DNA from 3 places in the Paenibacillus sp. J31R122 genome. Region 3 is predicted to be linked to each of the others. Evidence: riboswitches for the same ligand, from Rfam matches in the RefSeq annotation. Region 3 holds a riboswitch; each other region holds the start of a gene.
What was found. A riboswitch is a leader RNA that binds a small molecule or an ion and turns the genes downstream of it on or off. The one in region 3 is predicted to bind cyclic di-AMP.

Region 1 (10,224 bases), on a different contig from region 3:
CTTCAAACGAATCATCCTCACATATAAGATTTGCGTATCTTTCAGATAACGTTATATTCACAAAGTTCATAAAATTATCCAACTCAGAAAATATTCGAGAAACGATTGAACTATCCTGCCCGTTAGCTCAAAGACCTCTTCAAGTCAATTCTAGAAGAGCTTAGGAGAAGTCAGTTGCTCGCCTAACGACGGCACTGAGATACGCAGTTGCTGCAGCTTGCTCGCGGCGCCTCTTCTCTAGTCTAGCTGTTACCTTTGGAAATACTGAAATTTCTCCTCATTATGGTTTCTATTTTATTGTAAAAATTTACGCATCGAATAATCGAAATGTTCATGCTAAACTACCATTGAAACATACCAGCCTCTTGATGACCTACTGGGCTTAGATATATTTCCACATTCACATCGGAGGGAATTCATGACAACATTGATACGCAAGTGGAATCAATTTAGCCTTATAAAACGAATACTTGTTGGCATTATTATTGGTATTATTCTGGCTTTATCGATTCCTGATGCAAAAGGGATCACTATTTTCGGCTCTTTGTTTGTATCCGCTTTAAAAGCGGTTGCACCCCTATTGGTTTTGCTTCTGGTGATGTCCGCCATCTCCAATCATAAAAAAGGTCTTCAGACCAATATAAAAGCGATTACTGTCCTTTATGGGATAAGCACTTTTCTGGCGGGGCTGATCGCTGTAATTGCAAGTTTTATATTTCCGGTAACCTTGTCACTCGTAAAAAACACCGAAAATCTGACTCCGCCTGATGGGGTTGCAGAAGTACTTAAAACATTGCTGATTAAGGTCGTTGACAACCCGGTAAGCGCCCTAATGAATGCCAACTATATAGGGATCCTGGCTTGGGCTGTCCTGCTTGGTATTGCTTTAAGAAATGCCCAAGAAAGTACCAAAACCATGCTTGGCAATTTTTCAGATGCGATATCTCATATCGTCAAATGGGTCATCAACTTGGCACCTTTAGGAATCATGGGACTTGTTTTCGATTCCATTACAACAAACGGGCTTTCTTCCTTGCTCGATTACGGAAAATTGCTTCTCGTTCTTATCGGATGTATGCTATTTCTTGCACTGGTTGTCAATCCGCTGATCGTATACCTGAATATTCGCAGAAATCCATATCCGCTTGTTCTTAGTTGCCTAAAGGAAAGTGGGATTACCGCATTCTTTACTCGAAGTTCGGCTGCTAACATCCCTGTCAACATGAGATTATGTGAAAAATTGGAACTCAATAAGGATTCGTATTCGGTATCCATTCCATTGGGCGCTACGATTAATATGGCAGGCGCAGCGGTTACGATTTCCGTTCTAACGCTCGCAGCCGTTCATACACTTGGTATTGAAGTAGACTTTGGTACGGCGCTTATTCTTAGCGTCCTATCCGCTGTATGTGCTGCAGGCGCCTCAGGTGTTGCCGGCGGGTCGCTCTTGCTTATTCCATTGGCGTGCAGCTTATTCGGCATTCCGAATGAAATTGCGATTCAAGTCGTTGGAGTAGGCTTCATCATTGGGGTTTTACAGGACTCTTTTGAAACAGCGCTCAATTCATCCTCCGATGTACTTTTTACGGCCACAGCCGAATTTGCAAAAAATCGTAAAACAGGCAAGGAATATACGATTAATGTCTAGACATAGAGATCAAAAATGAAAGCAGGAGGCCTAAGGGGCTCCTGCTTTTTTGTGCTCTTCGTTCGAAGCTGGTATACAAAAAATTGCTTCGACTACTTCCTCACCAGCAACACGCAGCATAACAAGCGAGATGTCCGATGTGGATCTGGTACAGGTGGCTAGACCTATAGTACCTAACTCATTGAAAATTTTCCCTCTATAGCATTGAGTAGTGCCTCTGAAAAATTTGATCCAACTTGTACGGCACTGCTCCAATCCAGATCGCCAAGAGGAACTGCCCAGACCGATGAGTCCGCGGGGAGTGATTTAAAAACGTATCCAAGGCATTGAGAGCCTCCAGTTCATCTGACTTTATGATTTCTGTTGATTTTCATTAATTGAATGCTCCGAAGTTATTGAAATATTTAGCCCGACATGCCCATGGAAAGCTTTGGAGTATTATATTTTTGGTATGTCGAGACATAGTCGCAGACCTGCTAGCTGGCCTGGCATATTTTTCAGAGGTAATTGCAGCTCGGTCAATAGCATTGCCCATTGCGAAGGGTGTTGAAACGGGTAAAATCCGGCAGCACCTCCACGAACTATTATCTCATCGCTCGCTCCTCCAATGCAGGTGAATGCCGCAATGCCGAGACCTGCTATGCCGAAAATATTGGAAGCTGCATTATTGAGCCTGCTATCACCAAATTGTGTAAGGCAAATGTCATCGGATAAATCTCGTGATGGAATTTCTTCTCCACAAATGAATAAATTATTCTTGAGTTCCTTGGAGACGTACTCCCACTCGAAGTCCCATGGCATTCTATACCCGGTTTTTCCCAAAAAAGATGTGGCTTCTTGTAAGTTAACATAGGCGGGGAATGGGCCATCTTCGCTATAGAAATCAGGCCTTTCTTCATCATTTGATAGAGTAATATTCTCCTCCAGTACCCACTCGTAAACAGGGAAGCGGCTCATTAGGAATGGTTTCATACGAGTTTTTTCATCATCCTCAGATTGATGGATAAGTTGAGAAATCATTGACCAGTCGTTAGGTTTGCATATATTTCTGATGCTCTCGATATGTTGAGAGGATGCTCCATAAATAAAGTCCCCTCCAAATCGCGGCGTTCACGAGAAGCATTTTGCCAATTTTCTAGGCTATTGATTTCTGGAATGTTGGTCATTGGGTGCACCATCCTCTTCAGCTTATTTTCCTCAGCCCTATGGTTGGTAGTTCGAATGATATTGAGCTGCTTATTAATAAGGACGAGTGGGATCTATTATTGAATGCTGAAGCTTTTCTATGTAAGCATCAAAAGCATCTATGCCTTCTTGTAAAATTATACGCGCTTCTTTAGGAGTAATTGGTATAACCCACAAGACACTAATTATTTCTTCACCTATTTTTATTTCTTCTAAAGCCTCACTTTCTCCTCTTAGTTCATCAATCAAGAGGGCTTTTGCAGTCCAGTTCTCTGGTGCGAGTGCGCTCTCAGTCATTACTCGCGGTACTTCCGAAGATTTTATATTTTCAATATTATGGGCAATTAGGTCGCAGAAATATGAGAATATGCGATCAATGCTTTCTTGTCCCAAATCGGGTTTTAAAGCTAGCATCCATTCAGTCTCAGTAGGTTTTCCAGTTTTTCGAATGGAATTAGATAGACCGACTGTTGCGAATCTTGCAGGAATTTTATCATTAATTGATGGAAAATAATAGATCTCAATATATACGCCAATCTCCGGTTTTGTCATTATGACTCTATATTCTGGCATAGACCATTCTTTAATATATAAATTAAGAATAATTGTTCTTCTGATGTTGAAGTTCAGAATTTTTTCTCGGCTTGACTCTCTATTGATTCGCACATCCATCACCTTTTTTCTTTATTAGTTTTAGTTTCCTTTCGATGATTGGTGCTTAATGACAGCTTCTTTTGCTCTAAGGACAATATCATCCACATCGGAAAACTGACGCTCAATAGATGCTAGCGCCTTCAGTAAAAAAAGGCCAAGAGTTCTTTGAAATAAACAAGGTGCCTTTCATCTACCATATCTGCCTCCTGCACTTCTTGAGCTTTTGAGTATATTATGGTCACGCATGGTGCCGAAGAACTAACGTTTTGAAACGATTAATCCAGATCTCTAGCCCAACTAACTAACTCTTCATCTTCAAAATTATATGGATTTTTGTAAATATTAGAGTAATAGTATTCTGATTCCAATAAATCTCTAATTTTATTGAAAACATTATTGGTGGCATGAAATCCATTGCTGATGGGAACGGTGAAGGCAAGCGAGCCATTATGAAATCCATCTAAAGAACCGGAAAGCTCTCGCTTGACTATAGATTCAACTGCTTCAATCTTTTCTTTGATAGGCTGCTCTTTGTAAATTTGAATGCAGAAATTTCCACCATGTTTTATAAATTCAAAATCTCCGTTAGGATGGAGTTTTATTGTATCTCCTTTCGCAAGGCCGAGAGCTAGCCCTGGAGATGCACATAATTTGAATTTTTGATTTCTTAGGTATTCTGCAGGAAGCTCTTCTAAAACTGTTCCCTGTGAATTTTTTTCAGCAAAAACCTTAATCAATGTTAATTTATCTTCCATACGTCGCTCCTCAACTGCCTCTACATATACATTTCGACAAACTCACTTCTAACATTCCTCTTTTCCCAATATGATCCATAATAGCATTTCAACTATCAATTATTATAACAGTCAACGAATAAGTAAATAGAGAGAATGTATTAAATTGTAATAAAAAAGGGACTAACGAGCTATTTGCTCGTTAGTCCGGGTGCTCAGAAGACAACTTTAGTACTAAACTCCATATGGATTCTACAGTCCAGTTTTTTAGATTTAAGGCTCGTCCTTACTTCCAGCCCCATTTTTGAAAGATTTGGTGAGATTTTTCCGTTTTTAAATAATCAATAAATTGCTGTGCCTCTTTTTTCTGATCGGTGATTTTCGTCAGGGCGATCGGCGTTCCACGATAGAGCTTTTCTTCTTCGGGCAGTTCGACCAGGTCCGTCACATCTTGGAGCCGGTAATGCCACGATTCATAGGTAATCCAGGCGTCCAGGCTCGAATTCGCTTTCCATTGTTCAATGGCCTCGGCACTCGACTTTACAGAAAGGTTAATATTTTGGTAAATGCCTTCGATCAGCCCTTTTCTGCCTGCCAGGTCCTCCCACAGGCCAAGCTGGCCAGCCCCATTCACATCGAGTATTTTTACCCCTTTTTTCGTTAAATCCTCCAAGCTTTCAATCTTCTTAGGATTTCCTTTCCTCACCAATATTCCTGCAGCACGCGGGTAAAGCTCCGTTCGTGATTTAGTGTCGATCATTTCGGGGTGGTTAAAGATAAAGTCCTGCAGCATATACTCGGAGCCACCGAAAATAATATCTGCATCTTGCTTTGCTTGGCCGATCCATTTGCCCTCTGGTCCGGCTGTTACTTCCACCTTGATTCCCGTTTCAACTGAAAAATGTTCAGCAGCTTCCTTGATCGGTCCAAGTGGTCCGCCCGGTCCGTACACCCGGATGACATGACCACCTTGGCTGGAATTTGGTATCGCCTGGGACGCAGTCGTACGGTCCATTTTTGCATAGGCTGACAATCCGGTAGCAGTAATGACAAAGAGCAGTAGAGCTGATAGAAACACGGTCTTCTTCATAATTTTTCCTCCATTTTATACGTGATTTTTATCTGTGCTTTTTAAGGAAACGAAGGGAGGCTATAAACGGTTTGATTATAATTGCAAAATGGTTAGAAAGTTTCATACACTATTGAAAATTAGTCTGGTGAAAAATAAATCAAGGTACCTTCGTAGGTAATCAACTTGTTGAGGGAGTACTAAGTACTTCACCATCCCACGGGTCTAAGCCCTTACATTCCTTCTGGACAGCAAGGAATATGAAAACATAGCGTCGAATAAGAAAAATATGTTAGTTTCTTGGCAGATTACTGTCCCAATGCTTCCCAACTTTTTAATTGGAGCTGATTTCAATGGATATGGAACAACGAAGGACTTGGAATGAAAACCATAAGATGTTAACTGAAATCATATTAAATCCAAATGAACATGTTCGAGCGATTGAACTATTTCTCAATCATCACGCTTTGTTATACTCATCAAAGATGAGTAATGATTGCATCAATACATTGGAGGATTACGTTTTGGAAAGTCTGGAGGAAAGTACATTAAGGAAGTATCCAGTAAATGCTTCAGATACAACAAATTCAATCGTATGGCATCTCTGGCATATTGCAAGAGTCGAGGACATGACGATTAATATTTTAGTTGCAGACAGTCAGCAGGTGCTTCATTCTGATAATTGGCTACAAAAAATGAACATCAAATTTCCCCATAGCGGAAACAGCATGAGTGATGACAATATCGCAGAACTAAGTTCACTTATTAATATTGATGCACTATTAGAATATAGAATAGCTGTGGGAAAACAAACACGACAAATAATTTCGTCACTGCAACCAGGCGAGTTCAGAGATAAAGTTCAAGATTGTAGAATCAAAAGGTTGTTTGATGAAAATGCTATTCTTCAAGAAGCAAGTGGTATTGCTGAATATTGGAGCAAGAAGACTATTGCGGGACTTGTGTTAATGCCAGCAACAAGACATAATTTTTTACATTTGAACAAATGTGCCCGTATAAAGAATAAGTTGCAAACGGAAATGAAAAAATTAAACCGACAAACTAAACAAACGGCAACACAATAGCCCCAATTTACCGCCTTTTGGATAAGGCGGTTTTCATTTTGTCATTAATCAACAATGTTAATTAACAAAGCCTAAAAATAAAAAAGCCACGATTTCCGCAGCTCCTTAAATATATATGTGTATAATTATTTAATGATAAAGGATACAATCCCTAAAATTATGCATAAAACCCCACTTAATAATTGTCCGATCCCTGAGGCTTGTCCATGTATTAGAAGATTAAATAAATTTTTTCTCTTCTGATTCTTTCCAACAAACGCTTCATCCGTTTTCATTCTATATATGCCCCATAATACTAAGACTACTCCAAATAGTATAAACAATAATTTTAATGCCATATTTTTGACCTCCATGATGTATGATTTCTATATTGAATTTTTCTCACTAATTATATTTTCGAACGATGATCAGTCATCTTCCTCAAATATAAAAACCTCTTCGATAGACAAATTAAAAACTGAAGATATTCGATAGGCTAGTAAAACAGATGGATTATATTGCTGTTTCTCTAAAGATATAATTGTTCTTGAAGAAACACTTACTTTATCAGCTAGTTCTTGTTGTTTGATACCACGTTCTATACGTAACTCCTTTATTCTATTTTTCATAGTCTACTCCTAATTAAAGAACATGATTATAATATTTTTTGGCTATTAAGTTCGTACTCGCACACAAAACTATAATCAGAAATAAAGCAATATTCGTTGGAATTGTAAGCCAATTTGAAAGAAACATCATCAGTATCGTCACCATCATTAGAATTCGCATGGTAAAGAGTGAAGCTTTTCCTTCGATGATATCATCTCTTTCGTCATATTCTTTGGACATCTCTCGATCCAACTGTTTTCTATTCGCCTTATATTTAACGTGAGAAGTTATAGCGAAAGCTAAAAGTCCTACTCCTACCAACAATATTGAAATCCCAGAAACAAATCCTTCTGTTGTATTAGCTATCGTGTTATTCCAAATGATTTCAAATAACCCCATGATGATAAGGGCTAATGAGCATAAATAAAGCTCTGTAAATCTATTTTTCAAGCAAGTCACCCCTAACATCTCGCAATATGAAGTTTACTTCACGTGAAGTTAACTTCATATTAACCAGTCTTGATGGAGTAGTCAATAGTTAGTTTTTGTTATGCAATGGCTTCCCTTCCTTACTTATCCTTAAATACCATTTATTATAAGGATAAGTAGAGATAAGAGGTGAGGCTGATGAATGCAAAGGAAGCGTCGATGATGCTAGGAGTTCACTATAAGACAATCCTGAACATGATAAATGACGGTCGTTTGGCAGCTACGAAAACCGATTCTGGGGATTGGGAAATTAGTGAAAGTAATCTTGCGGCTAGAGAGCAGCGTATCGAGGATAAAGAGTTTTCGGCAATCTACACACATATGGCCGTCCAGATGATCGAGAAAGAGCACGGCCGAACCGTCAAAGCCGCTCGAGAGGATCTGATCTTTATAGCGCGATCGATAGTCAAATACGCTGAAAGTCCGAACGAGTTTAACCAACAGGTAAAGCGTCTTGAAAAAGCACTAGATGCTTACAAGGCAGCTGAAGCTTTCATATATACAGTTGAGTCGATTCGAAAGCAATTGGACGTAGAAGGTCAAAGGTAGTTCTTAGAACGATTTTTAAATTATTTAATATACAAAAAAACAAGCCTACAATATGCATGCAGGCTTGTTCTCTTCTAATCTTTATGATCTTTACTAGTCATTTCGGAATAGGCATCCTCAGATATTACACGACGAGCTGTAACATATCTTTTTTCGTAATAGTTTTCGGAGAGTTTGCTAATCCGGACACCTTTACTGCTTGAAGAGTGAGCAAATTGTCCGTTTCCTATAAATATACCCGCATGAGAAACACCTTTGCCATCCGTATTAAAAAACACAAGATCGCCAGGTTTTAAATCTTCTTGATCTACTTTTATTCCTTCCTCAGATTGTGCTTTTGAGGTTCTAGGAAGATCAACATCATACTGATTGAATATGTACAATATGAATCCCGAACAATCAAACCCTTTAACAGTTGTTCCGCCCCACTTATAAGGGGTTCCGACCACTTTATCAACTGCATGTTTGATATCCATTCCATTTGCGAAAGCGCTCCCCGCAAAGGTAAAACACATAACACTCAATAACAATGATGCCACAATTTTCTTCACAACTTGGTTCTCCCTTCGATGCCTACGAGGTTAGCTAAGGGTTCGGAAGAAGGTTTCCCTATAATCATTGAACAATCGATTAATTCACCCGAGTGGATCCCCCGTTTCCTAAAAAGGAATTAGGCAAAATACAATTATTTTTCTTACGTTTCTATTATTTTTCTTACGGTTTTATAAATTTCTATTTTTTTCTTACTAATCCTTCTTTATAAACATTAGAAAAATCTAATATCCACAATATGTATTTAAGCTTGAGTCCCCTAGTACTTACCCATAATTTCCAACTTGAATAAACTATTATATTTTGATATTCTCGTAGAGAAAATTTTTTCAACCAAGAGAGGAACACCAAAATGAAAAACCTTTATTTTCGCAGCTCGATCTTCTTACTTTTATTTATGCTTCTGATTTATCCTCTTCATTCTGTACAAGTGAAAGCGGCCGAGATCGCTCCTTTGGAAAACTACTTTCCGGCAGACATTGATGAACACTGGGCTTATTACGAGCTGGACAATTTTGTGAACGCAGATTTGTTACGGGGTTATGTGGATCAAGAAGGAATTGTAACGCTAAAGCCAAACCATTCCATAAGCCGCGCGGAGTTTGTTTCGATTTTGGTTCGCGCATTAGGTTTGACAAGCGATGTGCCTGGAACGACTTTCACTGACGTCGAGCAAGGAAAATGGTACTCCGATTCGATTCGCATTGCCAGCTCCTTAGGTATCGTTAACGGGATTAGTGAAACAAAATTTGGTCCAAATCAACTTATTAAACGCGGCGAGATCGCTACAATGGTTGTTAGAGCCTTTTCTTCATCTGTACAATTTGAAGGAGAAATGAAGCAATTTAAAGATGTACCCGAATATTACGCTAAACCATCTATTATAAAGGCAAGTCAAGCTGGTATTGTACGAGGAGCCACTGAAACGGAATTCAAGCCTTTCGCCAATGCGAAACGTGCTGAAGCTGTTGTCATGTTGCAGCGTGCGTTAGATTTGCAAAATAGCGCATTACCTGAAGATGGTCTACTCACAACTGCAGTTTTAGATTCAGAGGAAAAGGAAAATCAAGTAATCAAAGATAAAACATACGATCAATTTGATGATGTCTATGCGCAATTTTATACCGGTTATTATTTAGCGTTTAGCCATTCATATTCTGAAGAACTAATTTCCCTGGTAGACCAAGGTTATGAAATTGAAATGGAGAAAATCAGTGAACAAGTACTAACGGTCATTGATAAAACAGATCGATTCGCCGTGGTGGAGTCGACAGGCGGAAGCTACAAAGTAAAAACTACTAAAGCTAACGATCAAACCACAGAAACAGTAGCAACCGACGGTATTTACTTATTGAAGAAAATGAACGACAACAGCTGGAAAATCTACATGTACTACCAGGATGAGCAGCAATAAACGAGCTAAATCTTTTGATAGTTTTCCTATAAAAAAGGAGTATGAACTACTAACGTTCATACTCTTTTTTGTATCCTTCTACTTACGCAGAGATCTCAAATAAATAGACCTAGAAGCTGCTTGTAAGAATATAGTTTAAGATTGATTCCTTGCAAACTATTGGCCACCACATTGCCGGCGATTATGACTTCGCTAGCGATTTCGTACCAACAGTGGAAAACTCGGATGCCTTAGTGCAGCAGTTGTACGCCCACGCA
Region 2 (10,224 bases), on a different contig from region 3:
CCTTGCGATACCACCCATTTTTTCACCGCATCGACAGCGCCTTTACGCACCTTGCGGCCATCGATCAAATCCATGCCGCTCATGCGGGTTTCAGCTTTAAACTCGATGAATTGTCCGCCTTCAGCAAGCGGAAGGTTGAACGTTAACCCTTTCTTGCTCATAAGTTCCAGTACGGAGCGTCCTTCAGGCGTTTCGTCTTTTAGGGAGCTGACTGCTGCCCATTCGCCTAATGTGCCGACATTCATCTCACTAACTGGTATGAATTCACTCGCCATCCGGTTACCGAATGTAATTGTACCTGTTTTATCTAAAATCATCGTATTAATATCGCCTGAGGCCTCGACCGCTTTACCTGACATGGCCAACACATTAAACTGTGTAACACGGTCCATTCCCGCGATCCCAATGGCTGACAGCAGCCCGCCGATTGTTGTTGGAATGAGACATACAAGCAATGAAATCAATACGGGAATTTCTAAATTAATTTCTAAATAGCGGGCAGTGGGCGCAAGCGTTACGACAACAATGAGAAAAATCAGTGTTAGGCTCGTGAGCAGGGTGTTCAGCGCAAGCTCATTCGGCGTTTTTTGACGCTTAGCGCCTTCTACCAGTCCGATCATCCGGTCGATAAACGACTCACCAGGATCACTTGTAATCTTCACTTTGATCTTATCACTCACAACCCGGGTACCGCCCGTCACTGAGCTGAAATCACCGCCGGATTCTTTGATAACCGGCGCGGATTCACCTGTAATGGCTGATTCATCAACGGATGCGAGACCTTCAATAACTTCTCCGTCCCCTGGAATCATTTCGCCTTGTACAACGACAACGATATCGCCTTTACGAAGCTCGGTGGACGGCACTTGTTTCATTACGCCGTTCATGATTTTGTTTGCCGTAATTTCTTTCTTCGACCGCTTTAAGGAGTCGGCTTGCGCCTTTCCTCGGCCCTCCGCGAGTGCTTCGGCAAAGTTAGCGAACAGGAGGGTGAAGAGCAGAATCAGGAACACGGTCAAGTTGAAGCCGATGCTATCCTCAGTTCCGAAATATCTGGGGAATATAATCATTAACAACACGACCAATGTTCCGATTTCGACTACAAACATGACTGGATTTTTCATCATCGTGGCAGGGCTCAGCTTTACAACGCTATTTTTGGCCGCATTTTTCATAATATTGGCGGTTAATAAGTTTTTTCTATTCGTACTCATGAGTAAAGTTCACCTTCCCTTAACGGATCGTCAAATATTCGGCAATGGGTCCAAGAACAATTGCCGGAAAGAATGTAAGGGCCCCGATAATTAACACGGTTCCTACCAAAATGCCTGTAAACAATTTGTTATCTGTACGGAACGTACCGATCGTCTCTGGAACCCATTGCTTGCGCTGGAGAGAGGCGGCAACAGCCAGCATGGCGATCATTGAAATGTAGCGCCCGAACAGCATAACGAGTCCGGTGGAAATGTTCCAATAAGGTGTATTGTCGCCAAGCCCTTCGAATCCCGATCCGTTGTTGGCCGCAGAAGAGACATACTCATACAGCACCTGCGTTACGCCGTGATAGGAAGGATTCGTAATGGCGGCCGTTCCGACATCTGTAGCCAGCGCGAGCGCTGTTGGCGCTAGGATGATGAACGGATGGACCAAAATGACAATCGCGATCAGTTTCATTTCGCGAGCTTCGATCTTCCTTCCGAGAAATTCCGGTGTCCTTCCGACCATTAAACCGGCAAGGAATACGGCCAGAACCGCGTACATCAGCATGTTAATCAGTCCAACACCCTTGCCTCCGAAAACATTGTTCAGCATCATTAGTGCTAGAGGTGTAATGCTGCCAAGCGGCGTCTGCGTATCATGCATATTGTTGACACTTCCTGTTGTCGCTGCTGTGGTTACGGTTGTGAATAGACTAGATTGAGCAATACCGAAACGAACCTCTTTACCCTCCATGCTGCCCTGGGAGGCATCAATACCAAGCTCGTTCATAACAGGGCTACCTTTTGTCTCAGAGAAATAATTGAGAGATAAGAATACAAGAAACAAAATCAACATAGCCGAGAAAATAACCCAGCCCTGCTTGCGGTTTTTGGCAAATAATCCGAACGTATACGGCAGTGCGGCCGATAAGCACCACATCGATAAAATATGGATCACGTTAGTAAGTGGATTCGGATTTTCAAATGGATGAGCGGAGTTCACTCCAAAAAAACCTCCGCCGTTCGTTCCGAGATGCTTAATAGATTCCAGAGAAGCGACCGGACCGATCGCAATTTGCTGCTCAGCACCTTCCAAGGTCGTTACCTTTAATGTAGAATCGAGCGTTTGCGGAACCTGAAGCGCCACAAGCGCTAACATGACGATGAAAGCAAGCGGTAAAAATACGCGAACATGCGCTTTTACAAAGTCTTGAAAGAAATTTCCTATCGTTCCGCCCTTGCTCGTAATCGCCCTTATGAATGCAATAGCGACACATAAGCCTGTTGCGGCGGAGGTAAACATCAGCATTGTAATGACAGCCATTTGCGAGAAGTAGGACAAGCCGGTTTCTCCGCTGTAATGTTGAAGGTTCGTATTGGTCATAAAGCTGATAATCGTATTGAATGACAACGTTTGTTCCATGTTGTCGATGCCGTTCGGATTAAGAGGCAAAAACTTCTGCATCCGTAATATCAAATAACCCAAGGCAACGAGCACGATGTTCGTAATGATAAAGCTAAGCGCGTAAACCTTCCAGGTCATGCCTTTGCGTTCTTTCAAACCGAGCAGCCAGTAAATGGGGCGTTCCGCAAAGGAGAACCACTTATCCGTCCGGTTTTCTTCGTTTGAGAATACATGAAACAAATAGGTGCCCAAAGGTTTAACGAGCAGCACCAATATGATAATAACGATAGCAATTTGAAAAATGCCCATGTTTTACATATCCTCCTCAGAGAGCTTTGTTGAAAATTAGACTAAAATTTCTCCGGATTTATTAAGGCGTAACCCAGGTATACAAAGATAAACACCGTAAAAATGTAGACGATGATCATTTTCGTTCGCCTCCCGCATCCTGAATAACGCGTTCGCACCAAAATAAAAATGCGGAAAATAACCCAAAGGTCGCGGCTAGAATCAATACCATGTACACATCTAACATGTACGTTCACTCCCCGTATTTTTAATTATTAAATCCGATTATTCGATAAGCGTTCTACCTAGAAACGAGACCTCGCTGCTAGTGGTATGGATGATATAATTCGCTCCCACAGCTTTATAGATCATGCGCGGGTTATTCGTGTGTGTGATGACGTAAATCGGCTTAGCCGTCCATTTCCGACAGATCTGAATATATCGGCAGCAAAGGGTAAAGCTTCTTTCGAATAGGAATACTTTACCTACAGAAAAATCCGGTATAGCCCAAGTATTTATATCTTTCGTATCTACTATTAGGATGTGCTTCACCCCAAGTAATTCCATTCTTCGCTTTTCTTCTGAGTTGTTCGCGATAGCGGCGATAGGAAAACCTTGAGTAATTAGGTGACGAATGAAGCCTTCCCCTGTGTTGTTCGGTGCGGATACAAGAATGCATTCTGGATCTTTCATTTCGATTCTCCTCCTGATTAATTGAAGAGAAGACAACAAAAAAGAAGCCTGCAAGAAGAGGAACTCTTCTCGCGGCTTCTGAAGGCACAGGAAATAAACCCGTGTCTTTCGCACGATAGTCGTTGCCTCTCTCGATACGCTTGCGAGGTTAGCTGTCGGATTCGGGCGTGAGAGTCGCCCTACCTATGCGCAAGTAGCTTGCACATAGGATTCACCCCATGCGCCAGATACATTGTCCCTATTAAGGACTTCAAGTATCATGGCTGCTGTTGGTTCCCCCGTTCCTTTGCTCAAGGATTCAGCGATTAAGATGCATGGTGAAACGTATTTTCTATATTTTAAGAAACCACAGCCCTTACGCCCTGTGGTCGTAGCTTCCGATTACAAGCCTCATCATCCTCTCTCTCCAAAGCAGCACTTGCCAAATGAATCTCATTTATGGCTGCTGCCTATACCACGCTTACGAGGTTAGCTGACGGATTCGGGCGGTGAGAGTCGCCCTACCCAGTCTTGGGGAACGATATGCGTTCCAGAGACCGGGATTCACCCCAAGCATCACACCAGAACAGCTCTCACACCGTCTGTGCAACACTTTCATGTGGTTCCCCCGTTTTCCTAAATGGAAATTAAGCGTTCTAACAAGGAATCGTTGTATGAATCCTGAGATGAATCATACGCCTGACAAAAATTCCTGTAAAGAATCACCAAGATTCAAATTTGACAATAAACGGTATTCAGATGGATCTTATAACTATCACAACCCTTATATGCTCCTTGTAGCTGCTATTATCTCGGTATCTCTCGCATATCGCAAAATAGTCAGCTTGGAGAAGCATTGTGGTAGATAATAAGGGCATGATGTGGATTAATACGCTTTCATTGACTAAATTGATCAAATAATAAGCAAAAAATGCTCAAATTACAGTTTACATTTTTATACTACCGGAGTAATATTCAGTTCAATACTATACCGAATCAAATTAGGATAGGCAGTTGCTTATCCGAAACGCATAAATCCCGAATAGGGATGCGGGGGATCCAAACGAAGGTATTCGTAAGTTAGAATCCTTCATGGGGTGAATCCTGTAAGGCATGCTGAAAGCATGTAGCAGGTAGGGCGCTCGCAAGCCCGAATCCGTCAGCTAACCTCGTAAGCGTATTGTGAGAGAACCGCTACCCGTACTTTCTTTGCATGATGATGCGAGAGAAGCCCGTGTGCAGAGTTTCTCTGCTCAGGGGCTTCTTTGCGTGCTATTTTATATCAAATTAATGGAGAAAGAAGAGTGGCAGCATTGAATATCACTAAACCTCTGCCTGCTATACATAGTGACTACTTGAAGAACTGTAGAGTTGGCTTAATGGAAATCTATCGGTTTGACTGCAGGACGATCGAGAAACAGATGCCCGAAATCAATGGCGGAAGCAATTGCGGACTATTGAAAATCGCCAGCGGCAGCATTAATGGCTGGGGTGAATATATACTTCCATGTGAGAAGAAATATTCGGATTTGGTCCAATGGGCATCCGTTTTCAACCATCTCAAGGGCCTCTCCGTACCGGATGCGCTTGTGTTTGTACAATCTCACGCTGAGGCATGGGGGCAGGATAGAACCGATCTTGTTAAATCTGCCTTGTCAGACTTAGCTGATAACCTGTACAGGCGAACCGTATTTCATGAACCTATTATAGATGATGAGATGCTGGATCGATCCTATTTAATTCATCTTTCGCAGTCCTATTATGCTTTCTAAAAGACTAGCTTATTCTCGTTTTCACGCGATACTGCCCAAATGAAAGCCCCTCTTGTTTGCGCAAGGAGCGAATAAAGTTTTGCGACCCCGGGTTTAAGGCAAGGTCTTTAGCTGAAGTACCGATATTGGCTTATTCAAGAGGCGGACAACAATTATGGTAGAGGATCTGTAAGGAGTAAGGTAGGAAGAGGTAGTGAACGCACACCTGGCTATTCACTTTAGTGAACTAATTAGGGCTTTATTAGAAAATGAGTCAAATTAGTCTCAGATTCTAAAGTGTAAGGCGAGTGAACCGAGGAGCGGGCTTCGACTAGTGAGGGAAACTCACTAATGTGTGAGTGAAACCTCATTAAATGGTTGGAGTTAGGGGCTTGAAAATGAAATAGTGAGGCAAACCTCACTCGCCATGAAGTTAGGTTCATGGTGAATGAGATTTACCTCACTATTTGTTTTGTATGATGGAGCTGAATTTTTTTGTTCAATGAAATAAAGCTGTGTCCATAATGATGTTCATTTTAGAAAACATTTTAATGCTATATTTTCGCTAACGATTCTTACAGGACCTGCTCCAGAAATCTCTTGGCGCGTTCGCTTTGCGGGTTAGTGAAAAATTGCTCTGGTTTCGTACGCTCGACAAGCTTGCCGTCGTCGAGGAAATAGATCGTGTCCGCTGCCTCTCTTGCGAACTTCATCTCGTGGGTTACGATGAGCATAGTCATGCCGCTGTCCGCAAGACCGCGGATGACATTCAGCACCTCTTTGACCATTTCCGGGTCGAGCGCTGAAGTAGGCTCATCGAACAGCATAATGTCTGGCTCCATCGCAAGGCTGCGGGCGATAGCGACACGCTGCTTCTGACCGCCTGACAAGCGGGACGGAAAGCTATCCGCTTTATCCGATAGGCCGACACTTTCGAGCAGCTCCTTTGCCTTCAGGCGAGCCTGCTCAAGCGACACGCCTTTAACCTTCATTGGAGCGAAAGTAATATTATCGATTACGGTCATATGCGGGAACAAGTGAAAATGCTGAAATACCATACCGATATGCTGACGTACACCGGCGATATCCGCTTTTGGATCGGTTATCGAAGCACCGGCAATAGTAATAGATCCTGAAGTTGGCGTCTCAAGCCTATTTAAGCAGCGAAGGAAGGTGGATTTTCCTGAACCGGATGGCCCGATCAACGCCACCACCTCACCGCGCTCAATCGACGTAGAAATTCCTTTTAAAACCTGATTTTTCCCGAATGTTATAGTTAAATCCTTTACATTAATCACTGCGGCGCAGCCTCCTTTCGAGCTTACGGGCAAACGAAGTTAAAATGAGAACGAGCACGTAATAAATCGCGCCGATAAACAAGAGCACCTCTAATGCACGGAACTCGATGGACTGCACGACATTTGCGCGCCGTAATAAATCGGATACACCGATGACGGATACGAGCGATGATTCCTTCAGCAATGCAACGCATTCGTTTACGAGTGCAGGCAAAATATTGCGCAAAGCCTGCGGGAAGATGATACGGATCATCATCGTGCGATATGGGATGCCGAGTGCGATAGCCGCCTCGCGCTGCCCTTTATCAACCGCCATAATACCGCCGCGAATTGTCTCGGACAAATAAGCAGCAGAGTTTAGACCGAATGCGAGCCCGGCCGCCATCAAGGCAGGTATATCATAGTTGAATAGCTGTGGAGTCGCGTAATAGATGATTGTGAGCTGCACTAACAGCGGTGTGCCGCGGAATACGGATGTATAAGCCGTAGCGAACCACTCGAGCGGCTTAATGCCGGATATTTTGAATAGTGATAATATCGAACCCCAAATAAATCCGAAAATCGCTGAGACAAGCGTAAAGAGCAGTGTTACATTAATACCTTTTAGAATATAAGGGATATAGCCCTGCAGTACGCTGAAGTCAATATTCAGATTAAGCAGCTTATCGGATGGCTTCTTCTCTGCTGAAAACCACTTTTGTATGATTTCCTCCAGCTTTCCGTTATCGGACATCTCCGAGAGCACGCCGTTAAAAGCAGCTGTTAGTGCTGAGTCTTTCGGAAAAGCTATAGCATAGCCATTCTCAGCCGAATCGGCTGGAAGGAAGTTCATGACCAAATCAGGGTTTGCATTAGTCATTTCGACAGCGACAGCATCCTCCACGATGGCAGCATCAATACGGTTTGACTTGAGCTCCAGAATTAGATCTGGAATTTTATTCAGCTTCTTGAGCTGCGCCCCTTCAATTGTTTCTGCGAGGAGATCCTGTACAGAACCAAGCTGAACGCCAACCTGTTTCCCAGCCAGCGACTCAGCTGTTTCAATCGGAGCAGACTTTTTGGAAACAATTGTGTTGCGGGCCGCGTAATAAGTAGTGGAAAAATCAACGCTCGCCTTTCGTTCTTCTGTAGCGGACATACCGGACATAACGAAGTCGACGCGACCTGTTTGAAGTGCGGCAACTAGACCGTTGAAATCCATACTTGTGATTTCCAGTTCATAACCGAGCTTATCGGTGATATACTTGGCAATATCAATATCTAAGCCGATTATTTCACCATTATTTTTGGCATCCACGCTCTCATAAGGCGGATAGTCAGGCGAGGTACCCATCACAAGCTTCTTTTTCTGTCCAGATAGGGGCGAGTCAGTTGCACTTGCAGCACTGACGGAATGCGAGTCAGCGGTTCCTAGCTGAAACAATTGCCCAAAGACCAGAACCAGAACGACGAACGTGATGAGAGTGATGTAAAGGAATGATAACTTTTTTCGATTCATAGTGTCCTCTTTCTTCTAAGTTGTGTATGTGTGCAATCAAGTCGATGCAACCCTTTATGAGTAGGCAACTTAGAAATTATATGATTTACGGTATCCATTTGTAAATAACCTAGCAGCACGGTTTTGTAACATCTTTATGAGTATTGAAGTCGTATTTGGGCGATATTTACTGTTATACTATCCAAAAAGCATAAAATCTATTTTTATCAAGGAAGGGAGGTGAATACATTGTTCGAACTTGAGCTGCATGACGTCGCCCCATATATATTTTCCATTAGCTTGCTTTGCTCATTGGCCTATGCCTATGCTTCTCATTTGCATTCTGGGGCTTATGAATACTGGGAGCGAAGTCAGGTTATAAACGTGTTGTTTATTGCTCTGCCTCAGCAGATGCTTATCCGCAACGTTCCGATTCACCACTGGCTAGCTAGAAAAGTGAAACGAAAGGAATCACCCGATGACGATATAGCAGACTGCTCAGCCTCGTTTGTTGCGCTATTTTCAAACAAACGAGGAGGATTTTTATGCAGAAGAACAATGTATTCCCTTCATTAAGATATGGACGTGTGTTAATAGCCGGCATCATGCTGGCAGGTTTGCTTCTAATTAGCGGATGCGGATCGGCTAGCGGTACGATTGACGGAGATACGCCGGGTGTGTTTAATCATTACATCATTTATCCCTTGTCAGCTGTGCTGCAATATCTTGCTGATCTGTTTCAAGGCAATTACGGCTTTGCGATTATCGGAATCACTCTCATCATTAGGCTCGCGCTGCTGCCGCTCATGATGCGTCAATATCGTTCGCAGCATCAGATGAAGCAGAAAATGTCCGTGCTTCAGCCTGAGCTTAAGCTGATAAAGGACAAGTATAAGGGGAAAACGGATGCCGCTTCCAAGCAGAAGCAGCAGCAGGAAACGATGCAGCTGTACCAGAAGCATCAGGTTAACCCGCTTGCGATCGGTTGTCTGCCTATGCTCATCCAAATGCCAATCTTGATGGGCTTATATTCAGCCATTAGGCTGACGCCAGAGATCGCGGATCATTCCTTTCTATGGTTTAAGCTGGGTTCACCGGACGTTGTATTGCCAATCATTGCAGCGGTTATCTATTTTATCCAGTTTAAAGTATCGCAGCCGGCTCAGACAGGAGCAGAGAACGCACAGGCCAAGCAGATGGCTTTCATGGGATACTTATCCCCCATTATGATGGGGATTTTCGCACTATCTGCACCTGCGGCAATTTCGTTGTATTGGGTAACGGGCGGGATATTCATGATTGCACAGTCTTACTTGGCCAAAAAAGTGTACGTCACGCCGAAGGTGGAGACAGCGCTGAAAGGAAGCGTATAAATAGAAGGAGACGATCTCATGTCAGTCGGTGTATTAGCTCATTTATTCGGAAGCTTGCCGTACAAGGAGCTTGCTTCAAGGGTAGCGGCAAGCGGCTTTAGTCATGTACAGCTGGCTTTGTGGAAAGCAATCAGCGATGTCGATTTCAGCAGGCCCGGCAACATAAGTCCGGGTCTTGCCAACGCGATCGGTGAGGAGTTTCACAAAAATGGTGTTTCAATATCGGTACTCGGCTGCTATGTTCATCTATTCGACCGTAATGATGAGCAACGCCGTGCTAATGTGAATCGATTTAAAGAATTGCTTCGATACGCGAAGTTTTTTGGAGCTCCAATGGTAGCGGCAGAGACAGGGCGGAATGAAGGCAACGACTATACAGAACGCGATTGGTCTATCATGAAGGAAACGTTGGAGGAGCTCGTAGAGGAAGCAGAGAAATGGGGCGTGTTTGTTGGCTTAGAGGCGGCAAACGATCATTTGATCGGTACTGCGCCTCAGCTCGCTCGGATGCTGGAGGAGGTTCCTTCCTCCAACATCGGTGTTGTGCTCGATCCTGGAAACCTGTTGACGGCAATCAACTTTGAGCATCAGGATCAAGTCATTATGGAAGCGTTCGAGCTTCTCGGAGACCGCATTATTGCAGCCCATGCGAAAGACTGCATTTTAGTTGAGGATGGCAGGCTGGAGACGGTTGCAGCGGGACTCGGCAGGATGAATTATGAGCTATATATGAGACTTCTTAATCAATACAAGCCTCAAGT
Region 3 (10,224 bases):
TGCATGACCTCAGGATATACGCCCAGAGTAACATTCTCCAATACATTGCCAAGCCCTTCGCATATATCATTAAAAGAGCCTCTTGCCAGCGCGTCAGTCATATTGGCGATAGATGGATGCTCCTTCAGCTCATTCGCGCGGAATCGACCGTATACGTCAGCAGTGGATACGTTGATTGGCGGCTTCGCAAGTACAACCCAGCATTGCGGCGGGTTGTCGATATGCTCAAGGCGCTCTCCGCGTCCGCGAGCAATAGCTGTTCCACCAGTTACACAGAACGGTACGTCAGAGCCTAGCTCAGCTCCAAGGCGACATAGCTCGTCCTCCGGGATTTGAAGCTTCCACAGTCGATTCAAGCCTCGAAGTGCGGCAGCTGCGTCGCTGCTTCCACCGGCAAGACCTGCAGCAACCGGTATTTTTTTGTCTAAATGAATATAAACGCCTTGTCTTACGTCATAGCGCTCTTTAATAAGCCTAGCCGCTTGAAATGCAAGGTTCTTCTCATCGAGCGGTATGTAGCCAACTTGGCTTGATATAATAATCGTATCTCTATTAAGCTCTTCCATTTCTAGACGGTCCGCGAGGTCGACCATAGTCATTATCATTTCAACCTCATGGTAGCCGTCATCACGCTTTCGCAGTACATCAAGCACCAAATTAATTTTGGCAGGAGCTTTTTCATATATTTTCATCTGATAAGTTCACCCGTTCGTCCTTAAGCTTAAACCTTATTATACCAAACGAACGCAATAAAAGCTAAGAGCTGGCGATCAACTAATTTCTGACAGCCAGCAGCTTAGCTTTTTTTAATTAATAGGAGTCCTTTTTTCCTTATGGACGATTAGATTTAGCTGCTGCTTGCTCTGCAAGTTCAATAGCTCTTTTCACCATATTTCCAGCATCCTTTGCACGGATACCGCCCCAGCCTTCTTGCTGAACTGTATCATAAAATCCAAGATCCTTAGCGAGCTCATATTTCAATTGCTCCGACATAATGCCTCGACTTCTTCGACCCATTTTTAATCCCTCCGACTCCATATTAACGACCACTGCAATTAATTAATTGCAATATACATAAACCACTAACGCCATCGTCTGGTGCAGTAGTTCCAATAGTATGCTTCAAAGCCATGTGCACAATACCCCCACAGCTCGCGTTGTGATTTGAGCAATTTACTAATCAACCATTATAAACAAAAAAAAGCGCAGATGCGATCTGCGCTAAACTGCCTCATTCGGCCATATATTAATCTATTGTTGAATATGGGCGATACGGACTTGACCCTCATCATTGCATACGGTCACTTCCACCGACTCCGTCAGTATATCCGCATAACTGTAAGAGACACGCTTAAAGGCATGCTGCTCCTCATCCAGTTTAACAATGAAAACAGAAGGGTAGATATCTTCCAACACACCGGTTCGTTCGATAGTCTTTCGTCGACCACCGTTAGCTCGAAGACGGATTTTGGAACCAACGTGAGCTTCCAAACTGCGTTTAATATCCAATAGCGCATTTTTTGCCATTGTCCACTACCACCTCTTTCCTTGTCCATTATAAACAAAAAGAGGGTAGTTGTCAAATAAGGCAAAATATTATATCAGCCGGAATATTCTCTTGTCAACGGTGATTTCACCCATTTTTTTAAAAATCATGCATATTTCACGTAAAGTTAGTTATATTAAGAAGTTGTTTTCAATGCAGACACCCCTGCCGTTACTTTCGGCTTCGGTAAACCTACTCGGAAGCGACCCATAGTTTCTATGCCGCCTACACCATCTATCCCGCTTATCGTTCCGTGAATAACATCCGCCAAGTTAATGGTGTCGCGAATCGACGTGTAGCTTGCTTTTATGGCAATATATACCGGGTCTAGAGCATGAATCAATATACGACCTGGTGAGCTGGCGAAGTTAGACCCTACCTGCAACAGCGCTTCAAAATGGGACTGACACGCTCCCGCAATAACAATCAATCCATCTCTGTTCTTCTCATACTCGCGAGCAATACGGACTGCGTTAACAAAGTTCTGTGAATTTTTGTAGCTGCTTAAACTATACAGGTCCATTGGTGTGCGATGCTTGAGCACACCATCGTGCCCCGTAATAACGACGATATCTGGTTTGATCTGCGGCAATAGACGATACAGCACTTCCGCCATCTGTGATTCATGCACATGAAGGCCATGCGAAGGGACATGCATCGTATTATACAATTGCATGCTCTTTCTCAAATAGTTGCTGTCTCCATCGAGATGGAGAACCTTGCCGGGCACCTCAAAGAATGCTTTGCTCTGATGCACCGCTTGCCGAATGTTATCTTCTGTTTCAATGGCTTGACGCTCTCTCTGAGAGTGCATCCGCTGTAAAGAGTCGTTAACTTTAATACGGACTTGCTGCACCGCTCTCGTCGATTCTGGGTCGTTTACGACCGACAGATCAGGAATCGGAGCATCCGCCAACAATCGGTAGTCCGTGCCTTTTAGTATGGCATTATGTGTACGAACAACTTCAACTCGGAACAGCACATCACCGCCATACGATTTGCGGACGACCAGGTCCCCTTGCTTCATGGGTAAATCACCTCTTCGTCTATCTTATGGGCAGGAAAGACGAATGGTGAGTACTTTATGCTGATCCCGTGTAACTACCGCCAGCCCTCTTCCAGCATACCGCGGCTTATACGTGCGAATTCCTCTAGGGAGAGTGTCTCGCCCCGGCGAATTGGATCTATTTCATTCCTCAGCAGCAGCTCATTTAAGGCCTCACGTCGCTCTTTGCCAACGAATGCGGTCAAATTATTAGCCAGTGTCTTGCGACGCTGTGCAAAACTCGCTTGAACAACTCGAAAGAAATGGTCTTCATCTGGAACATCGACAGCGGGCTTATCACGAAGCGATAGCTTTATAACCGCAGAATCAACGTTCGGCTGTGGAATAAATACGGTGTTTGGCACCATACACACGAGCTTAGGCACGCAGTAATACTGAACCGCGACGCTTAAACTGCCATAAGTCTTGCTTCCTGGCTTTGCCGCCATTCGCTCGGCTACTTCCTTCTGAATCATAACCACGATGTGCTCAAGCGGGAGACGCTTCTCAAGCAGCTTCATAAGTATAGGCGTGGTTACGTAGTAAGGCAGGTTAGCCACTACGCTAACTCCTGAAACATCGCCAAACTGATCTTCGAACAATTGCTTCAAATCGAGCTTTAACACATCGCCATGAATGACCGTTGTATGAGATTCATCCGCGAGTACCTCTCTCAGAATCGGTATAAGTCGATTATCAATCTCTACCGCTGTCACTTTGCCTGCTACCGCTGCAAGCCTCTGTGTAAGCGCACCAATGCCCGGTCCGATTTCTAGCGCGCCCTTCGTTTCATCAAGCTCTGCTGCTGTGACAATGTTGTTTAATATATTTTGGTCGATCAGAAAATTTTGTCCCAGACTCTTCTTAAAGGAGAAGCCGTATTTCGCAATTATTTCTTTTGTCCGCTTTGGTGTCGCTACTTCTAACGCCGTTTGTTTTTTTATCGCTGCCGTAATGCCCTGCTTCTGCTGTTCCAATTCGCTCATGGCTTATCCCTCCAGTTTCTCTTCCATCTCACGAAGCGCAGCCGTAAATTCCGCCTTAGAGATACGGAAGCTTGTACAGCGCTTATAAAACTGCTTACCATTCGCATAACCAATACCAAGTATTTTGCCTATGATTAATCGACGATTAGACGCGTCTGGATGCACAATCAACCCTGCTTCCATTAAGTCCTCGAAGGTTATCTCTCCCTCTTCATCTAGAGTCTCCGTACGAAGCTCTGAGAGTGCTCCGCGAATGGCTTCCGGGCTTGCATTCTCAATTCCGATATCACCTTTGTACAAAGCTTTCTCTTGTGGTAAAAAAGCATGCTTGCAGCCCGGCGCATGACGCGCAACAATTTTGCGAATTCGCTCGCCAGCATAGTCGGGATCCGTAAAAATAATAACACCGCGGCGCTCGTTAGCCAGAGCAATCCGGCGCAGTACATCCTCGCCGATCGCAGATCCGTTCGTTTCAATCGTATCCGCCTCAACTGCTCGTTTAATAGCTATAGTATCATCCTTGCCTTCAACGACAATGATCTCCTTGATCACTAAGACCATTCCCTTCCTGAATTATCACTCGCTCCAACGTCTACGGATGGCCTCAGTTGCTACTGTTACTATTAACCTAACTTGTCCGCAAACATGCAAAAAGAAGAGGCAGTGCCTCTCCTTATGATGGCATATTTAATTGCATTTTACGATATGATGATGATAACCCCTTAAATTAGCTTGCGGTAGGTTTATTCGGTCCTAATAAATAGACCGTATAACCTTTCTTCCTACCGAACTTATCCGCACTCTTGGAGCTATCAAAATAAATATCGATTTTATTGCCTTTAACGGCCCCGCCCTTATCTTCCGCGCGGCGGAAACCTATACCTTCGATGTATACCCACCAGCCAATTGGAATAACTTTCGGGTCTACCGCAATGGTCCGTCCCTCTTTAACACGGGCACCCGATGCAGTAATTCCATACTGTGGATGGCTATCATCCTTACCTGTCGACTCTACGCCTGCAGAATATGCAGTTAAGGTGAAGTTCTTAATTACTTTCTTCGCCTTGAACTTCACACCGTTCTTAGTCAGTGTTGGTACACTCTGAGTCTTATTCGAGAGCACCGATACTTTAGGCTCTTCCTTCTTTGAGCCGACTGCTACAACCTGATCGACTGATGCTGTCTGCACAACCTTGTTGACCGACTTCTTTGATACCAATACACCATCCTCATATTGGTTCTCGATTCGTTCAACAACAAGCCCTTCCTTACCGGTCTTCACGAGCTTTTCCTTACCCTTTTCCAGCGTTGGATCGTCTTTCTTTACGATAGAGAACGGCAATACATGTTTCGTTTCCGATACCTTTGTATCGACACGAACTACAGTAACCGTCGTTTCCGCATTAATGACTGATTCCAGCGGAGGTGATACTTTATCTTGACCACGAACAGGAATATTTAATTCCTCGATCGCCGCCTGCACTGTTCTCTCTGTCGTGTATACAGTCGATGCCTTGCCATCAGCCTTCACAATTACCGGTATCGCTTGAGTTACCTCAATACGATCTCCGTCCTTTATCGCCGCGTTAAGCGGCATTGACACCTCATCATGTGGTCCAATTGCGATAGCTTGTTCATCCAGTAGGCGTTGCAGGACCCATTGCTTCGTTTCAACAACGGTTTCTTGTCCATTCACTACTACGGAGACGCTTTTGACAGCCGTTCCGTACAACAACACCAAAAACATGAAAGTCATAGCGATTGAGATAATAGCACTCAAAAGAATCAAACGCAAGTTTTCACGCTTCCATCGCAATGCGAAAGACATGCTGGATGATCGTTTCCCATGGGTGTCCTTTACCTGGAATAATCCCACTTCATCGGTCCTCCTTCATAGCCCCGCCGCCAAGTGTTACGCATGATACAACTGACGCGACTATAGTATATTGGCGTGCAAGCACGCAAACCAGTAATGCTATCTAACCTCCCATCCCCATCTCTAACCCTATGTCGACAAAATCCCGTTTATTCGAAAATAAAAAGAAGCCGTCGACAGAGGATCTGTTTCGTGGCTTCCCGGGTTTTTACACTAGGGATACAAAAAAAATGGGCACGAGGTTTGATCACTCTCTATAAACGCTTACGAGGTTAGCTGACGGGTTCGGGCAAGAGAGCAGCCCTATTCGTAGTACAATGCTCATGGCATCGGCTAAGAAATTCACCCCTGAAGAATTCAAAATGCGGTAATTTTTCCCGCACCTGGTTCCCCCGCTCTCCGAATGGAGATTAAGCGCAAACTGGAAATCCAATACAAAAGTTTAATGCTCTGAGATGAATCATACCTTCATCTGCGCCTAGTTGTAAAGATGCGATAAAAGACGATTTTAGCTAAAAAGAGGGGTAAAGACGGTAAAAATCGGCGATTACCTCTATAAAAATTAGTTTTTACGCCCTAAATGTCTCTAATTCTCTCGAATTCACGTATTATCAATCAATGTTGAAACATTTTTTACCATTTTCACTCGTAATTGATGCGATTTCATCTACTGTTTTGCCCAGTAATTCAGCTATCGTCTCTGCTACACGAGACACATATGCTGACTCATTTCGCTTCCCTCGAAATGGACTTGGAGCTAAATATGGGGCATCGGTTTCGATCAATAATCGGTCGAGCGGAACCCTCTTCACTACCTCTTTTGGAACGCGAGCATTTTGGAAAGTAACAGGACCGCCGAATGAAATATAAAAGTTCATATCTAAGCATTGCTTAGCTGTCTCCCAGCTTCCTGAGAAGCAATGCATCACACCGCCGACCTCTGCTGCATTTTCTTCCTGAAGAATACGAATGACATCCTCATGCGCATCTCGGTTATGAATAACAATAGGTTTTCCAACCTTGCGCGCAAGTCTAATTTGTTCACGAAATACACGCTGCTGCACTTCTTTAGGCGACGTATCCCAGTGATAATCCAGTCCAATCTCTCCAATGGCAACGACCTTCTCATGAGAGCACAGCCGCTCGATCCATTCCAAATCCTCTGGTAGCATATCTATGCTGTCCACGGGGTGCCAGCCGACAGCCGCATAAATAAAATCATACTGCTCCGCAAGCGCCATAGTCGTGGGAATCGTTTCACGATTAAAGCCTATATTTACAAGCATATGTACACCTGCGGCTCTTGCGCGTTCTATAACCTCTGTACGGTCCTCGTCAAACTTGGTCGAGTCTAGATGTGTATGGGTATCAAACAGTAATGTCATGTTAGTGTCAGGCTCCTTTAGTCCAGCTTGAATAATTTTTTTAACGAAGCGCTTAATAAATGCGCAGATTGTTTTAACGGCTCCTCTGGATAATACAAATGATATTGCCCTTGATGCAGGCCGGTAATAGAACGAACAATGTCGGATTTGGCAGATATTTCACTTATTTCTCCTTGGCCATCTAACAACAAAATCGGCGCTTTTCCTTCCTTTTCTCCCTCTTTTTTATCCGGTCGATACACGTCATATGGCAGGTCAAATGGGAAATCAATCATCATATGATAATCAGGATGTAAACCGATAGAAGAGAAGCCATCACTTATTTCATTTAATAGTGCTTCATCCGGGTTTTCAATCGTAATATATTTATATAATTTACGATTCATGAAACGGTCGCATAAGTCACTCAGAATAGTATCATTTTCTTCCGCCCACTGCGTAAAGACCGTTTGAACAAGAGCTTCATCCAGCTTCAAATAATCATATACGGTCAACGTATTGTTCAGTAGACACATCAATGAGTTAGGCAGCCACTCAAAGACATAGCCGCTCGCGTAAAGCTCCTGAGCCCTCTTGAATATTTGCCGTAAAATAATCTCAGAACTTCTTGTTACTGGATGGAAGTAAATCTGCCAATACATCTGATATCGTGACATTAAATAATGTTCTACCGCATGCATACCGCTTTCCTTCACTACAATTTGTCCTTTATATGGGCGCAATACACGCAAAATACGTTCTAAATCAAATGTCCCGTAATTTACACCTGTAAAATAGGCATCTCTCAACAAATAGTCCATACGATCTGCATCCATCTGACTAGAAATGAGACTAACTACGATCGGCTTCGGATATGTCTTCTTAATAACCGAAGAAACCTTCTGAGGAAAATCATCGGATACAGAACGCAGTACACGATTGATTTCAGTATCTTCTAATATTATATTGCACGTCCATTGCTCATGGTCCGTATCGAATACTTCTTCTAAAGAGTGTGAGAACGGACCATGACCGACATCGTGCAAGAGCGCCGCGCATAACGATACTAGCCGCTCCTCTTTAGGCCAGTCTGGAAAGTGATTTCGTTCGAACTGAGAAATAATTTTTCGTGTTATTTCATATACACCAAGTGAGTGTGAAAACCGACTATGCTCCGCCCCGTGAAAGGTTAAAAAGGATGCGCCTAATTGACGAATTCTACGTAATCTTTGAAATTCTTTCGTATTAATCAATTCCCAAATCGTTTGGTCCTGTACATAAATATAGTTATGAACAGGATCCTTAAATACCTTCTCTTCCGTTAGCTGTTCCTTCATCATTATCTCATCTCCTTCGTTCATACTTTCGACACAAACAGCGTGTATTATGTCGAATAGTGTCGTAAATTAGTTTCCAAAATATCAAAGCTGTTGTATTGTAATACATAGTAATACGCCCTTTACAGCTAGTCAAATTGTTATCCTATCAGCTATTATAGCGATATTTATGTTGACTATTTTGGGAATCGTTGGTATTATAGTATTCATAAAAGCAAAAACTATGTCGAACTATGGCGAATATATTTTTAAAGGAGAACTGCTAGATTATGATGAAATCTACTGGTATTGTTCGTAAGGTTGATGAACTAGGACGTGTAGTTATTCCGATCGAGCTGCGTCGCACACTTGGAATTGGCGAGAAGGACGCACTTGAGATTTATGTAGATGGCGAGCGTATTATGTTGAAGAAATACGAGCCCGCATGTATCTTCTGTGGTAACGCAGAAAGCGTATCTTATTTCAAAGGAAAAATAATTTGTCATATTTGTCTTTCTGAGATGCCTGCACCTGTGACAAAATAAAAAAAATAAGTTATAATGAAATTATCTACTTGTTAATTCTAACCTTTTTATATTTCCTTGATGCCTTCCTGCGCTAGAACCCGGCCAGGAAGGTCTTTTTTTTTGCCCAAAATAGCATACCCTATCTGTTCACTTCATTATATACATCGCGCTTCGGTAATCCTCGATCTACTGCTGCTTTCTTAATCGCTTCTTTCCGATCATATTGCTCTTCGTAATGGGCAACATGAGCAAAAATATCTAATTCCGACCACCACATATCACCTTGTGCTTGTCCTGTCTGATCTGATTGCCCAGCACCATCAATTACGATGCAAAATTCACCTAACGGAGGGTGCTCAGCAAACCACTCTATACATTCTGTTACACTTCCTCGGACTGCCTCTTCATGCTTTTTCGTTAACTCTCGTACTAATGCGATGCGACGATCTCCTAGACATTCCAATATAACGTCTAACGTCTTACAAATTCGATGCGGCGATTCATAAAAAACTAATGTTCCTGTCTGTGTGCTTATTTCTTGAAGCCATTTTATTAATGTTTTACGCTCTCGTGGAGGAAAACCGGTAAATAGAAAACGATCCGTAGGCAAACCTGACATGATAAGTGCTGACAGCGCCGCATTTGCACCTGGAAGAGGAATAACCGCAATATCATGCTCTACTGCATCTCTCACGAGATCAGCCCCTGGATCAGATATAGCCGGCAAACCCGCGTCACTTACAAGCGCAATCGATTGACCTTCCAGCAGCAATCTTATTAGCTCAGGCCCGCTTGCTCGTTTATTATGCTCATGATAGCTAACGATTCGGGTACCAATTTCAAAATGAGTGAGAAGCTTGCGCGTCTGCCTCGTATCTTCCGCAGCGATTAGATCAACCTCCTTCAAGATACGTATCGCCCGAAAGGTCATATCCTCCAGGTTTCCTATAGGTGTTGCCACTAAATAGAGACAACCTGCTGATCTATTAGCTGCTTCTGAGAAGCTCTTCTGTATATTCAAACGATCTGCACTCCTTTCTCATACACCATAATTGGCGGCAGTAATTTAATATCAGGCTTCCCATCACGCATCGCTTCTATTAGGACCATATTTGCTTCCGCATTTGCATTGGGATGAACAAATTGAATACGTTTGGGTTCTAGGCGCCATTTTCTCATCGTTTCTACAATATCGAGCAGCCTAGATGGTCGGTGGACCATCGATACTTTTCCTCCTGGACGCACAAGCTTCGTACAAGCCTCTGCTACGTCTTCTAGCGTACAGTGAATTTCATGTCGTGCTATCGCATAATGTTCATTTTCATTCTGCTCACCGGCTGTTACAGGCATGTATGGTGGATTTACTGTAATTGCATCATAAACACCATTTCCCGCTTGCTTAGGATACAGTCTTAAATCTTGTTCGATTATTGTAATTTGTTCGCCCAATTGATTTAACGCAACGCTTCTTCTTGCCATATCAGCCAATCTTGGCTGAATTTCTACCGCATCGATGCGAGCATTGGTTCTCGTAGATAGGAGCATTGGAATTACACCATTGCCT

Region 1: another riboswitch for cyclic di-AMP. It lies ahead of AC0YN7_RS25530 (C40 family peptidase); the one in region 3 lies ahead of AC0YN7_RS27305 (ubiquitin-like domain-containing protein).
Region 2: another riboswitch for cyclic di-AMP. It lies ahead of AC0YN7_RS11280 (hypothetical protein); the one in region 3 lies ahead of AC0YN7_RS27305 (ubiquitin-like domain-containing protein).

Annotation. Positions count from the first base shown of each region.
Region 1 covers NZ_JBWDNM010000019.1:36,017-46,240, forward strand. The annotation lists gene AC0YN7_RS25470 (chloramphenicol phosphotransferase CPT family protein) at 1-6, opposite strand, end outside; gene sstT (serine/threonine transporter SstT) at 419-1,648, shown strand; gene AC0YN7_RS25480 (hypothetical protein) at 2,087-2,668, opposite strand; gene AC0YN7_RS25485 (hypothetical protein) at 2,665-2,814, opposite strand; gene AC0YN7_RS25490 (suppressor of fused domain protein) at 2,888-3,505, opposite strand; gene AC0YN7_RS25495 (DUF4265 domain-containing protein) at 3,763-4,242, opposite strand; gene AC0YN7_RS25500 (extracellular solute-binding protein) at 4,508-5,311, opposite strand; gene AC0YN7_RS25505 (DinB family protein) at 5,644-6,375, shown strand; gene AC0YN7_RS25510 (hypothetical protein) at 6,501-6,713, opposite strand; gene AC0YN7_RS25515 (helix-turn-helix transcriptional regulator) at 6,783-6,983, opposite strand; gene AC0YN7_RS25520 (DUF2178 domain-containing protein) at 6,997-7,422, opposite strand; gene AC0YN7_RS25525 (hypothetical protein) at 7,591-8,001, shown strand; gene AC0YN7_RS25530 (C40 family peptidase) at 8,076-8,552, opposite strand; cyclic di-AMP (ydaO/yuaA leader) riboswitch at 8,557-8,688, opposite strand; gene AC0YN7_RS25535 (S-layer homology domain-containing protein) at 8,906-9,967, shown strand.
Region 2 covers NZ_JBWDNM010000005.1:345,991-356,214, forward strand. The annotation lists gene kdpB (potassium-transporting ATPase subunit KdpB) at 1-1,214, opposite strand, end outside; gene kdpA (potassium-transporting ATPase subunit KdpA) at 1,234-2,913, opposite strand; gene AC0YN7_RS11275 (potassium-transporting ATPase subunit F) at 2,955-3,032, opposite strand; gene AC0YN7_RS11280 (hypothetical protein) at 3,178-3,585, opposite strand; cyclic di-AMP (ydaO/yuaA leader) riboswitch at 3,707-3,899, opposite strand; cyclic di-AMP (ydaO/yuaA leader) riboswitch at 4,028-4,228, opposite strand; cyclic di-AMP (ydaO/yuaA leader) riboswitch at 4,583-4,758, shown strand; gene AC0YN7_RS11285 (hypothetical protein) at 4,869-5,336, shown strand; gene AC0YN7_RS11290 (amino acid ABC transporter ATP-binding protein) at 5,891-6,613, opposite strand; gene AC0YN7_RS11295 (ABC transporter substrate-binding protein/permease) at 6,606-8,111, opposite strand; gene AC0YN7_RS11300 (hypothetical protein) at 8,340-8,666, shown strand; gene yidC (membrane protein insertase YidC) at 8,636-9,463, shown strand; gene AC0YN7_RS11310 (sugar phosphate isomerase/epimerase family protein) at 9,482-10,224, shown strand, end outside.
Region 3 covers NZ_JBWDNM010000023.1:49,323-59,546, forward strand. The annotation lists gene ispE (4-(cytidine 5'-diphospho)-2-C-methyl-D-erythritol kinase) at 1-692, opposite strand, end outside; gene AC0YN7_RS27280 (small, acid-soluble spore protein, alpha/beta type) at 832-1,017, opposite strand; gene veg (biofilm formation stimulator Veg) at 1,252-1,527, opposite strand; gene yabG (sporulation peptidase YabG) at 1,683-2,573, opposite strand; gene rsmA (16S rRNA (adenine(1518)-N(6)/adenine(1519)-N(6))-dimethyltransferase RsmA) at 2,648-3,577, opposite strand; gene rnmV (ribonuclease M5) at 3,581-4,129, opposite strand; gene AC0YN7_RS27305 (ubiquitin-like domain-containing protein) at 4,305-5,453, opposite strand; cyclic di-AMP (ydaO/yuaA leader) riboswitch at 5,699-5,880, opposite strand; gene AC0YN7_RS27310 (TatD family hydrolase) at 6,065-6,838, opposite strand; gene AC0YN7_RS27315 (HD domain-containing protein) at 6,856-8,154, opposite strand; gene AC0YN7_RS27320 (AbrB/MazE/SpoVT family DNA-binding domain-containing protein) at 8,424-8,678, shown strand; gene rsmI (16S rRNA (cytidine(1402)-2'-O)-methyltransferase) at 8,800-9,681, opposite strand; gene AC0YN7_RS27330 (tRNA1(Val) (adenine(37)-N6)-methyltransferase) at 9,678-10,224, opposite strand, start outside.